DNA from 2 places in the Gottfriedia sp. ABJ_BB2_2 genome. Region 2 is predicted to be linked to the other one. Evidence: riboswitches for the same ligand, from Rfam matches in the RefSeq annotation. Region 2 holds a riboswitch; the other holds the start of a gene.
What was found. Region 2 has a riboswitch for S-adenosylmethionine ahead of ACX6U0_RS03465 (trans-sulfuration enzyme family protein). Riboswitches for the same ligand answer to the same signal wherever they lie in the genome.
Positions count from the first base shown of each region.

Region 1: another riboswitch for S-adenosylmethionine. It lies ahead of ACX6U0_RS02265 (bifunctional homocysteine S-methyltransferase/methylenetetrahydrofolate reductase); the one in region 2 lies ahead of ACX6U0_RS03465 (trans-sulfuration enzyme family protein).

Region 1 is NZ_JBVFKR010000001.1:417,129-423,385, reverse strand. It holds gene hutI (imidazolonepropionase) at 1-692, shown strand, start outside; gene hutG (formimidoylglutamase) at 670-1,629, shown strand; gene ACX6U0_RS02275 (hypothetical protein) at 1,770-2,048, shown strand; gene shc (squalene--hopene cyclase) at 2,075-3,946, shown strand; SAM riboswitch class I at 4,073-4,176, shown strand; gene ACX6U0_RS02265 (bifunctional homocysteine S-methyltransferase/methylenetetrahydrofolate reductase) at 4,250-6,076, shown strand; gene metH (methionine synthase) at 6,073-6,257, shown strand, end outside.
Region 2 is NZ_JBVFKR010000001.1:656,211-662,467, forward strand. It holds gene ACX6U0_RS03455 (NAD(P)/FAD-dependent oxidoreductase) at 1-326, opposite strand, end outside; gene ACX6U0_RS03460 (trans-sulfuration enzyme family protein) at 583-1,716, opposite strand; gene ACX6U0_RS03465 (trans-sulfuration enzyme family protein) at 1,722-2,891, opposite strand; SAM riboswitch class I at 2,973-3,076, opposite strand; gene ACX6U0_RS03470 (ATP-dependent DNA helicase) at 3,168-5,441, opposite strand; gene ACX6U0_RS03475 (cyclase) at 5,597-5,821, opposite strand; gene ACX6U0_RS03480 (phosphotransferase enzyme family protein) at 6,187-6,257, opposite strand, start outside.

The DNA of each region.
Region 1 (6,257 bases), 240 kb from region 2:
AAGAAGCATTTTTAGAAAAAATGCTGTCACTTTTAGACCAAATTAAAGAAGAAGAACTTGCAGAGTTTGTTGATATCTTCGCAGAAACTGGTGTATTTTCTGTTGAACAATCAAGAGAATTTCTTTTAAAGGCAAAAGAAAAAGGATTCTTAGTTAAAATTCATGCAGATGAAATAGACCCACTTGGTGGAACAGAAATGGCAACAGAAATTGGGGCGACTTCAGCTGATCATTTATGTGGCGCATCATCTAAAGGGGTAGAAATGCTAGGTGATAGTAACACAATTGCTGTTATTTTACCGGGTACAACCTTCTATTTAAATAAACCTGAATTTGCACCGGCAAGAGAAATGATTGATCAAAATGCCGCTGTTTCATTGGCTACTGATTTTAACCCTGGTAGCTGTCCGACAGAGAATTTACAATTGATCATGACAATTGCTATGCTAAAGTTAAAAATGACACCTGAAGAAATTTGGAATGCTGTCACGATTAATTCTTCCTATGCAATTAATCGCGGCGAACAAGCCGGTAAACTTAAAGTTGGACGTATGGCTGACGTTGTTATTTGGAATGCGCCTAATTACACGTATGTACCATATCATTTTGGTGTAAATCATGTTGAATCAGTCTTTAAGAATGGAAAGTTAGTTGTAAATAGAGGTGTATATGATGTCTCTATCACATCTTAAAAAAGCAGGAGATGCAGTTTTCATTGATTCATCTGTTACAAAAGCAAATGAAATAGTTACTGCTTGGGATGGAAAAGATGCTTCTAATTTTTCAATCATAGGGGTTCCATTATCGAAAACTTCTATTAGTCATTCAGGAGCTAGCTTTGCACCTTCAACCATTCGAAAAATGCTAAGTAGCTATAGTACGTATCATATTGAAGATGGAATAGACTTGAAAACGTTACGCGTTACGGATTTTGGTGATATCACGATGCATGTCACTGATTTTGAAGAATCGAGAAATCGTATTAAATCAACGATTGCTGAGCTATTGAACCAATTTAAAGATACGATTCCGATAATTTTAGGTGGGGATCATGGGATTAGCTTTCCAAGCATCTCTGCATTCGCAGAAGCTAGAGGGAAAATTGGGGTCATTCAATTTGATGCACATCACGATCTAAGAAATATAAATGATGGTGGCAGGTCAAATGGAACGCCATTCCGTAGTTTAATAGATGAAGGTATATTAAATGGTGAGCATTTAATTCAAATTGGTTTGCGTAATTTTTCCAATAGTGCACCTTATACTGAGTTTGGTATTAATCATGGTGTCACAATATATACAATGCGTGATGTGCGTGATTTAGGTATTCAAAAAATTATTCAGGATAGTGTAAATCGTTTAGCAGAAGAAGTTGATGCTATTTATATTAGTCTTGATATGGATGTGCTTGATCAAGCATTTGCACCAGGCTGTCCAGCAATTGGCCCTGGTGGAATGGATAGTCAAACTTTGATCGATGGTATTTGTTATGTTGCATCTCATCCAAAAGTATGTGGGATGGATATTGTAGAATTAGATCCAACGATTGATTTCCGTGATATGACAAGTAGAATTGCTGCCCATGTCATATTAAATTTTCTAGTTGAAAAAGTTAAATTGAATCGATAAAAAGAGCTCGTAAACAATACAAATTGTTTACGAGTTTTTTTATATAGTCTCACAAACGTTCACATATTCCTAACGAAAATGGTTTTTGCATTCATGATTCTCATATGATCAACATAGATTTGTAATGGAGTGTGATCATTTTGAAGTATTCAATAAGCTTAAACTCAGCATTTAAAGCTTTACTCACTGTAATAGGAGTTAATATATTACTAGTCATTGTTTTATTTTCTTTAGGTTATTTTTTAGATATTCTTCCTTCTTTTACATTGTTTGGCTATAAAATCATTGTGTTCCCTTTCAGTCTATTTGTGTTTATTTTGAGCTTGATTTCTGAAATTAAAGTAAAGAATAAGAGATTGGTTGACATTGAAGGAGAATCTAGTGAAAAGAAGAGTAGAATGGATAAATATCATACTTAAATCTTTTTATGATTGAGGTGAAACAGTTGGACCTCGAGAAAGAAGTCTTACAAAACCTAAATGAGCGCATTAATATAATAAGAGAACATCAGAAAGCAGATGGATCTTGGGAATATTGTTTTGAAGGTTCAATCATAACAGATTGCTTTATGTTAATTCTTTTAAATGATTTAACTTTATTAGATAAAGAAAAAGAGTTATGTGAAAAAATTGCAAAACGCTTAATCAAGTTACAAGAAGAAAATGGCTCATGGAAATTATATGAAGATGAAAAAAATGGAAATCTATCTGCCACCGTTCAAGCTTATATTGCATTATTAGTATCTAAAACATATGAAAAAGACCATCCAAGTATGAAGAAAGCAGAAACCTTTATTCAAACCAATGGCGGTATTGGAAAAGTACATTTTATGACAAAAATGATACTAGCGATACATGGATTCATTCCATATCCAATATTCTTTCATTTTCCGATGAGTTATTTTCTACTCCCAAACAATTTTCCTCTCAGTTTATTTGAACTAAGTAGTTATGCCCGAGTTCATTTAATCCCAATGATTCTATGTATTAATAAACGATTTATAGCCAAATCTGATAAGACAATTCATCTAAATCATTTACATTCGAATGAAGAGATAGAGTGGTTTGATGATGAGAGAGATTCATTTTTTCATTTTTTAGTAGAAGAGGGTAAGAAGCTTGCTTCGTATCCGCTATATTTTCAAAATAAAGGATATGAAAAAGCCGAAAAATTTATATTAGACAGAATCGAAACAAATGGTACATTTTATAGCTACGCTAGTTCTACATTTTATATGATTTACGCCTTATTGGCGCTTGGCTATGAAACTAGCTCAAAAGAAATTCAACAAGCATTAAGTGGTTTAATCTCATATTCATTTGAAACCGAAGATGGAATCCATATTCAAAATTCACCTTCACAGGTTTGGGATACGGCGTTACTTTCCTATGCATTACAAGAAGCAGGCGTTCCCTCAACAGATGTTTTAATCAAAAAATCAGTTGAATATTTAAATAAAAAACAGCAAGTACTAAGAGGGGATTGGTCAATACATGCTAAAAAAATCAATCCTGGAGGATGGGGATTTTCGGAAGATAATTCATTTATACCAGATAATGATGATACAAGTGCAGCGTTAAGAGCGCTAACAAGAAGTGCTATGTCAGACCCAACCCAACTTGAAAAATGGCAAAAAGGTATTCAGTTTTTATTAGGCTTGCAAAATCATGATGGTGGATGGGGCGCGTTTGAAAAAAACGTCACAAATAAATGGTTAACGTATTTACCAATTGAAAATGCCAAGGATGCTATCATTGATCCTTCTACAGCTGATTTGACTGGCCGCGTTTTAGAGTTTATTGGAAACTACACTACAATTAAGCAAGAAGATGAACAGGTTGAAAAAGCGATAGAGTGGATTTTAGAGCACCAAGAAACAAATGGTAGCTGGTATGGTAGATGGGGAATTTGTTATATTTATGGAACATGGGCGGCTATAACTGGTCTTAGATCAATCGGAATCCCAAAGAATCATGAAGCAATTCAAAAGGCTGCAAAATGGCTAATCAGTGTGCAAAATCAAGATGGAGGATGGGGAGAGTCTGGTTATTCGGCTGTAAAAAAATGTTATGTACCACTAAAGTACAGTACCCCTAGTCAAACGGCATGGGCAGTTGACGCTTTATTAACGATTCTAGATAAAGATGATGAAGTGATAAAAAGAGGGATTCAATATTTATTGGCACAAAAACAAAAAACACAAAAAGAATTAGCATATCCTACGGGTCTAGGTCTACCAGGTGGTTTTTATATTCATTACCATAGTTATCAATATATTTATCCTTTACTTGCATTGGCTCATTATCATAACAAATAATATTATTATGTAAACTAGTGTTATCATAAAATAGTAAATTATGTCCATTTTTCAAATTTTCATAAAATATGTTTCTTTAATTGGTTAATTATAGTAAACTAGTCATATTAAAAAATAACTGAATATTCCTTATCGAGAGTGGTGGAGGGACTGGCCCTTTGAAACCCGGCAACTTTAGCTTTAGCTAAAAAGTGCTAAATCCAGCATGTTTTTAACATGAGAGATAAGGCGTGGATTGTAGATAACGTCATTCTTTCATTTTAGAAAGAATGGCGTTTTTATTTTTGTAAGGGAAGTGATCGCTTGGGCTTGTTGGAAAAATTAAATAATGGAATTGTATTAGGTGATGGAGCTATGGGTACTCTGTTATATTCTGGGGGGTTACATAGCTGTTTTGAAGAATTAAATATTACTGAACGAGATCGAATTATTCATATTCATGAACAATATATTAACGCTGGTGCAGAGGTCATTCAAACAAATTCTTATGGTGCAAATGCTGGAAAACTAAGACAACATGGATTGGAAAAACTAGTTAAACAAATCAATCAAATGGCTGTCAGAAATGCTAGAGAAGCTTCTAAAGGAAGAGCACTAATACTTGGTGGTATTGGTGGAATGAAATATATCGGTTCAACTTTTGCGACTCCGTTAGAAAGAGAAATCATGTTGTTAGAGCAAGCCTCTGCCTTACTAGAAGAAGGCGTAGATGGCATCATGCTAGAGACTTTTTATGATGAACATGAATTATATGATGCTGTTTCCTTATTAAGAGAACGTACAGACATCCCAATCATTGCCCAAGTAACATTACAAGAAATCGGTGTGATGCAAAGCGGTCAATATATAGAAAAAATTCTCCCTAAATTAGTTGATTTAGGAGCAGATGTAGTAGGAATTAATTGTCATTTAGGACCACTACACATGATTGAATCGTTAAATACGGTTGCTTTACCGAAAAAAGGATTTTTGTCAGCATTTCCAAACTCAGGTCTTCCTTTGTATGAAGAAGGTAAGTACGTATATAAATCGAATCCAGAATATTTTGAAGATATGGCAAAACCATTTATTGAACAAGGCGTTCGTTTGATTGGTGGTTGTTGTGGTACAACACCCGCACACATTGCCGCACTTCGCAATAAAATAGATAATTTAAAGCCTGTCACACAAAAAGAAATCAACAATCGAACAATTACAATAAAAATACCAAAGCAGCCTGAACAAAAAAATGAAACACTAGCTGAGAAAGCAAAACAGAGAACAACGATAATCGCGGAACTGGACCCACCAAAAACTTTACAAACCAGACGTTTTTTTGAAGGGGCTAAGGCTTTAAATAACGCAGGAGCAGATGCGATTACATTAGCAGATAATCCATTAGCTTCACCAAGGATATCTAATGTAGCAATTGCGTCCATGTTACAACGATTAAATATACCTGTCCTAACCCATTTAACTTGTCGTGATCGAAATATGATTGGCCTTCAATCACATTTAATGGGTTTATCGACTTTAGGTTTAAATGAAGTTTTAGCAATTACAGGCGACCCTGCAAGAGTAGGAGACTTCCCTGGTGCTACATCGGTATATGATGTTGCATCATTTGAACTCATTCGCATGATCAAAGAAATGAATGAAGGTAGACTGTATTCCGGTAAAAGTTTAGGAAACGGTACTAGATTTTCAGTAGCCGCTGCATTTAATCCAAATGTTAGGAAAATGGATGCTGCCATTAAAAGACTAGAGAAAAAGGTTGAAGCGGGGGCAGATTACTTTTTAACACAACCTGTCTATGATTTAGAAACAATCGATCGTTTATATGAATCCACTAGACATATCAATCAGCCAATATTTATTGGGATTATGCCACTAATTAGTAAAAAGAACGCTGATTTTATTCATTATGAGGTACCAGGTATTACATTAACTGATGAGGTTAGAAATCGAATTGACATCAATGATCCTTTATTAGCAATTGAAGAAGGCAAAAAAATTGCAAAAGAACTTGTAGATTATGCAATTGATAAATTTAATGGAATCTACTTGATTACTCCATTCTTAAAATATGAAATTACTGAAGAACTAATCCAATACACTAAAACTCGTAAAAAAGAGGAGATTCAATTATGAAAGCATTAGAGGCAGCATTAAACGAACGTATTCTACTCCTAGATGGAGCTATGGGAACGATGATTCAACAACGAAACCTACAAGCTGATGATTTTGGAGGTGAAGAACTAGAAGGATGTAATGAATATTTAGTTGTCACTCGTCCAGATGTCATTCAAGAAATCCATGAAGAATATATACT
Region 2 (6,257 bases):
ATTAAATCTACTACATCAGTAGCTGATAAGTAGTCAGTCATCCAACCACCGAATTCACTAGTAATATTAAATTTACCATCTGAGTATGCTCCTGCTCCACCAAAACCATTTGTGATTGAACATGCTGGTAAACAACCTGAAAAATCTTTTTTACCTGCCGCTGGAGGACATTTCTCTATTTTCTTTTGTAGAATTGGACAATGTCTTGCGTATATATCATGACCTTTATCAACTAATAAAATTTTTGCATTCGGCATTTTTAACGTTAATTCATAACAAGTAAATACTCCTGCTGGACCTGCGCCAACTACTATCACATCATACATATATTAATACCCCCATTTAAGGTCTGAGTTTTTTAAATTTTAAGTTAAGTTCTGATCAACCTAAAATAGAATACCATCATTATGAAACGGTTTCAAGTAAAAATACGAACATTTTTAAATTTCTACTACAAAATATTCGTTAATACACAATTTCAACACAATAATTTATCTATAATAGTAATTTTCATTAAGTTTTCATCCATTATTTGAGAAATCAAAAAAAGTATGGAATATTGATTACCCCATACTTCTTCCCTTATATTAATGCTTTTTGGAAACTTGATATTAAATCCTCTACATCCTCTAAACCAACTGAAACACGAATTAATGTATCCTTTACACCAAGTCTTTCTCTTACATCCCTTGGAATTGCTGCATGAGACATCTTTACTGGATAAGAAACAATCGTTTCTACACCGCCTAGAGACACTGCTACTGCTACATTTTCTACATTTTTTAAAAAACGAATTGTTTGATCAACTGTTTTTAATGTAAATGACAATACCGCTCCTCCGCCACTTGCTTGCTCAAAATGTATATCGTGTCCCGGATGATCTTTCAGTCCTGGATAGTACACCTCTTCCACACATTCATTTGATATTAACCAATTTGCTAATTTTTGTGCAGTTTGTTCATATACATCCATCCGAACTTTTAATGTTTTCAGACCTCTTAATGTTAGCCAACAATCTTGTGGACCTAAGACTGCTCCAAATGAATTTTGAATAGTGTATAAATCCCTTGCTAATTCTTCAGAGTTCACAACTGCTAGACCACCAATTACATCGCTATGTCCTGCGATAAATTTAGTCGCACTATGAACGACGATATCCGCACCCAAGTCTAATGGTTTTTGAAAATAAGGCGACAGAAAACTATTATCTACAATGACAATTACATCATTTCTTTTCGCAATCTTAATTGCTTCTTTTAAATCTGTAATTTTCAATAAAGGGTTTGAAGGCGTTTCTAAATATAGCCCTTTTGTATTTGGCCTGATTGCTGTTTCGATTTCACTTGTATCTGATGCATCTACAAATGTAAACTCAATGCCAAATCGATTGAATACCTTAGTGGCAATCCGAAACGTTCCTCCGTAGACATCTTCACAAATAACGATATGATCTCCAGCTGAAAATAGAGAGAGAACTGAGGAAATGGCTGCCATACCTGATGAAAAAGCAAAACCTCTAACGCCGTTTTCTAATTGAGCTATCGTATTTTCTAAAGCTTCTCTCGTCGGATTTCCACTTCTTGCATAATCATATTTACCTAAATTTTCAATATTGGGTTGATGAAAAGTTGATGCTTGATAAATTGGAATACTTAATGCACCAGTATAAGGGTCAACTTCATTACCATTATGAATTAATTTCGTACCAAATTTCATACTCATCAACCTAATGCATTCTCTAAATCAATTAGTAAATCATCTATATGTTCTATACCAACAGATAATCTTAATGTATGGTCATCTAGACCAAGCTTTCTTTTAAAATCCTCAGGCATTTCTGAATGAGTTTGTGTATGCGGGTAGGTAATTAGAGACTCAACCCCACCTAAACTTTCGGCAAATGTAATAACTTTTACACTACTAAGTACTTTCTCTACAATACTTACATTTTTTACTTTAAATGAAATCATCGCGCCAAATCCGCTTGCTTGTTCTTTAATAATTGAGTAGCCTTTATGGTTTGGAAGTCCTACGTAAAATACGTCAGTTACATTTGGATGATTTTCTAGAAACTCAGCAAGGATCATCGCATTTCTTTGACAATATTCCATTCGTACATGTAATGTTTTAATTCCTCTTAAGATTAACCATGAATCGAATGGTGCTAAAGTTGCGCCAGTAGATTTTTGGTAAAAGCGGATTTTTTCATTTGTTTTCTCAGAATTCGTCACTACAAACCCTGCTAATGTATCATTATGGCCACCTAAATATTTCGTACCACTATGAACAACAATATCTGCTCCTAATTCAATCGGTCTAAAGAAATATGGCGTTAAAAAAGTATTATCAACGATGACAACGATATTTCTTTCTTTTGCAATTTCTACAACTCGTTTTAAATCAGTTACTTTCATCATTGGATTTGATGGCGTTTCAATAAAAATACCTTTTGTGTTTTCTTTAATAGTGTCTAGAATATTATCAATTTCTGTTGTATCAACAAAATTATGCTCAATACCATAAGGCGAATAAATTTCTTCGAATAATCGATATGTACCACCATATAAGTCATCTGAAACAATTACGTGATCGCCTTTTTTAAACAAACTAAGAACTGCAGTGACAGCAGCGTTCCCTGTAGAAAATGCTACCCCAAATTCTGCATTTTCTAATTTTGCTACAGTATTTTCAACTTCTTCTCTTGTAGGGTTTTGTAAACGAGCATAATCATAACCCGTTGATTGATGAAGTCCCTCATGTTTAAAAGTTGCTGATTGATAAATTGGGTAACTGATTGCACCTGTTAATGGATCATATCCTTTACTACCATGAACAGCAACTGTCTCAATTGATTTTTGTTTCGATTTTGAAACCACATTCGTATTTGTCATATTGTAATCCTCCATTTATCAAAATAAAAAAACCACTTCCTAAAAAATAAGAAGTGGTTATGTCTCAAAATAAACATATCGTCCTTATCTTCCAGGTTTACACCTGCAGGATTTAGCACTTTCTAGTATAAAACTAGAGTTGCCGGGTTTCGTCGGGCCAGTCCCTCCACCACTCTTGATAAGATTATTTAATTTTATAATTACAAGTATATTAATAAATCTGAAAATTATCAATCATTATTTGAATTTTTTATTTTTTAATACATTATTACCTATTTATTTCCATTCATCTGGCATTAAGCTCTGATAAAGCATACTTTGATATCGGTCATCGATTAATAATAATGTACCTTCATCATTTTCAGTACGGATGACACGTCCACCTGCTTGCATTACTTTATTCATCCCAGGAAACACATATGAATAATAATAACCGTTTTTACCAACTTCATTAAAATGATCTCTTAAAATATTTCTTTCTAAACAAAGCTGTGGCAAACCTACACCAACAACTACTACCCCATTTAAACGATCACCTTTTAAATCAATACCTTCAGAAAATATTCCGCCAAGAACAGCAAAACCCACAAGCGTTTCTGCATTATTTTGATCAAATTTAAGCAAAAAATCTTCTCTTTCCTCTTCTGTCATCCCATTTTCTTGAACAATTATGTCTATTTCTCCATACCTCTCAGTAAACAATTCAACACTTTGGCTCAAATATTGATAGGATGGAAAAAATACTAAATAATTGCCTTTTTTAGCTCTAATATTTTCATATATAGATGAAACTAATTCGTCTAATGTTTTAGAACGATCAGTAAATCTGGTTGATATCGGATTTACTTCGACCTTTAACTGTTCTTTTAAAAATGGTGAATCTATTTTAATGGTATAGTCGCGTTCAATATCACCAAGCATATCTTGAAAATATTGAAGAGGTGTTAATGTTGCTGAAAAATAAATTGTAGAATGAAATTTTTTAATCACATCATTTACGATTGTTGATGGATCAATGCAAAATAATTTCATATGAACTTCACTTTTATACATTTCTAAATACGAAACATATTTTTCATCATAATAACTAGCAATCTTTACAAAATTTTGGGATTCAAAATATGTATCTAATAGCAATTGCTTACGTTCTGAATCCTCTTCGTCTGGTAGACTTAATTCGGCGACTTCTACAAACTCCCTTACCAAATCCACAAATTCTTCATCTAATTTACCCCAGACTGGCATTTTTTGATCTTGCCATTTTTTTCGGAGAGTAATGAAATATTGATTGATTTGACTAACGCTCTCAACTATTGAGTTATTTATTCCTTTATAATGTCTTTTTAATTCTAGAAATTTTGATTTATATAAACTCGAAGAATACATTTCTCTAGCACGATCAACAAGATTATGCGCCTCATCTATTAATAAAACTGAATTTCGCTTATGTTCATCAAATAATCTTTTTAGTGATACTCTTGGATCAAAAATATAATTCACATCACAAATAATTGCATCTGCTGTATTTGTTAAATCTAGTGAATATTCAAAAGGACATACTGTATGCTTTTTAGCATATGCTTCGATTTTCTCTCGACTTAGCAATTTTTCATTAGATAAAATATCTAGCACTGCTTCATTGATTCGATCGTAATAGCCATTTGCAAACTCACAATAATCTTTCTCACAAATTGTTTCTTCTTTGAAACAAATTTTATCTTTTGCAGTTAGGGTTGTACATGACATGCACAAACCTTGTTCTGTCATTCGTCCAAATGCTTCTTCCGCAACCGTACGAGTAATTGTTTTAGATGTTAAATAAAATAAGCGATTCGTTGTAGCTTCACCAATTGATTTCACCGTTGGAAAAATAGTTGAAACTGTTTTTCCAATTCCTGTTGGAGCGACCGCAAATAAATTATTTCCATCTTGAATTGATTGATAAACGGCTCCTGCTAACTTTCTTTGCCCATTTCTAAAAGATGGAAATGGAAATTTCAATTCTTTTATTGAATCGTTCCGATTTTGGATGTGATCATACTTCCATTTAGCAAACGGGTAATAAATTTTGATCACATTTTGAACGAACTCGTACAATTCTTGCTGGGTAAAAGCTAATAAAAACCTCTTTTTCTCTTCAGTATGAATATTTACATATGTTAGTTGTATCGATATTTGTTCAAGGTTTAATTCTTCACAAATTAAATAACCGTAAACTTTCGCTTGAGCCCAATGAACAGGATAAGAATTTTCATTATATTTGTTAACATCTTTTACAGTAGATTTAATTTCTTCTATTATATATTTTTCATCCCTAAATAAGAGACCATCACAACGACCTTCTATTTGAAACTCAAATTCTTCATATTTAATTGTTCCCGAAGTTGTTCTTTCTTTACAATCTGATTCATTATATAAATTTTGAATTTTTTGATGTGCTTTTGTGCCTTCTACTAATGAAACAGTATTTTGATACCCTACATCAATACTTCCGCTTTTATGAGCATACTCAACTAGCGAACGTACAGATACTTTTATCATATTTTCCATTCAGAGTACACTCCTTTTGTATTATATTTTACCATAAATGGTGATCATATGTTCGGTCTATAAAAAAAACAATTTAGAAAAGAGACTTAAGAAATGGCAATGAAAAAGACTGCCATTTTTAGACAGTCTCATTCTAATCATACTTCATATTAAATTCATATCTCGTCAGTAAGGATTCGCTTATGTTTTTCATTAATTATTTTTTTGTTCAATATTCTAACTTCGCCAACCATTAGTAATCTCATATCTTCAACAATATACTTTGCTAGCTCTTCGTCAGAAATGTCATTTTCTTTAATATCAAGACGAAAATCCTGGCCTTGTAATCCACCACCGTTTGTAAAATCGATTTCAAAGTCGAATTGGACTCTTTTATCCATTTTTGATCCACCTTATTTAGATTTTTGTTGATTATTATATTCATATTCTAGTTAAATGAAACAATGACCTTGTGAACTACCTTACATGTGTCTTATCCTATTAAATCATGTGTAAATTTAAAAAAAGAATACTAGTTTGGAATAAATACTTCAACCTCATTTGATAATATAGAAGTATCCAATGGATGCCCAAAGTAAGTTTTCCGATCAAATAACATATCAAACTGGTAAGCTATTGGATCACCTGCATATAAAATAATATCGTAATTCTATTATTCTTTTTTCAGTCAATTAGTCCTTTTAATAAAATAGAGGTTTATCAAATGATTACCAGCTATTTTTTACAAATTAAATTCAGTTGTCCTTTAAAGGAAAATAGAAAAATCACTAATCCCAGCATATGGGATTGCATTCTTTATATTGTTCTCTAATTCAT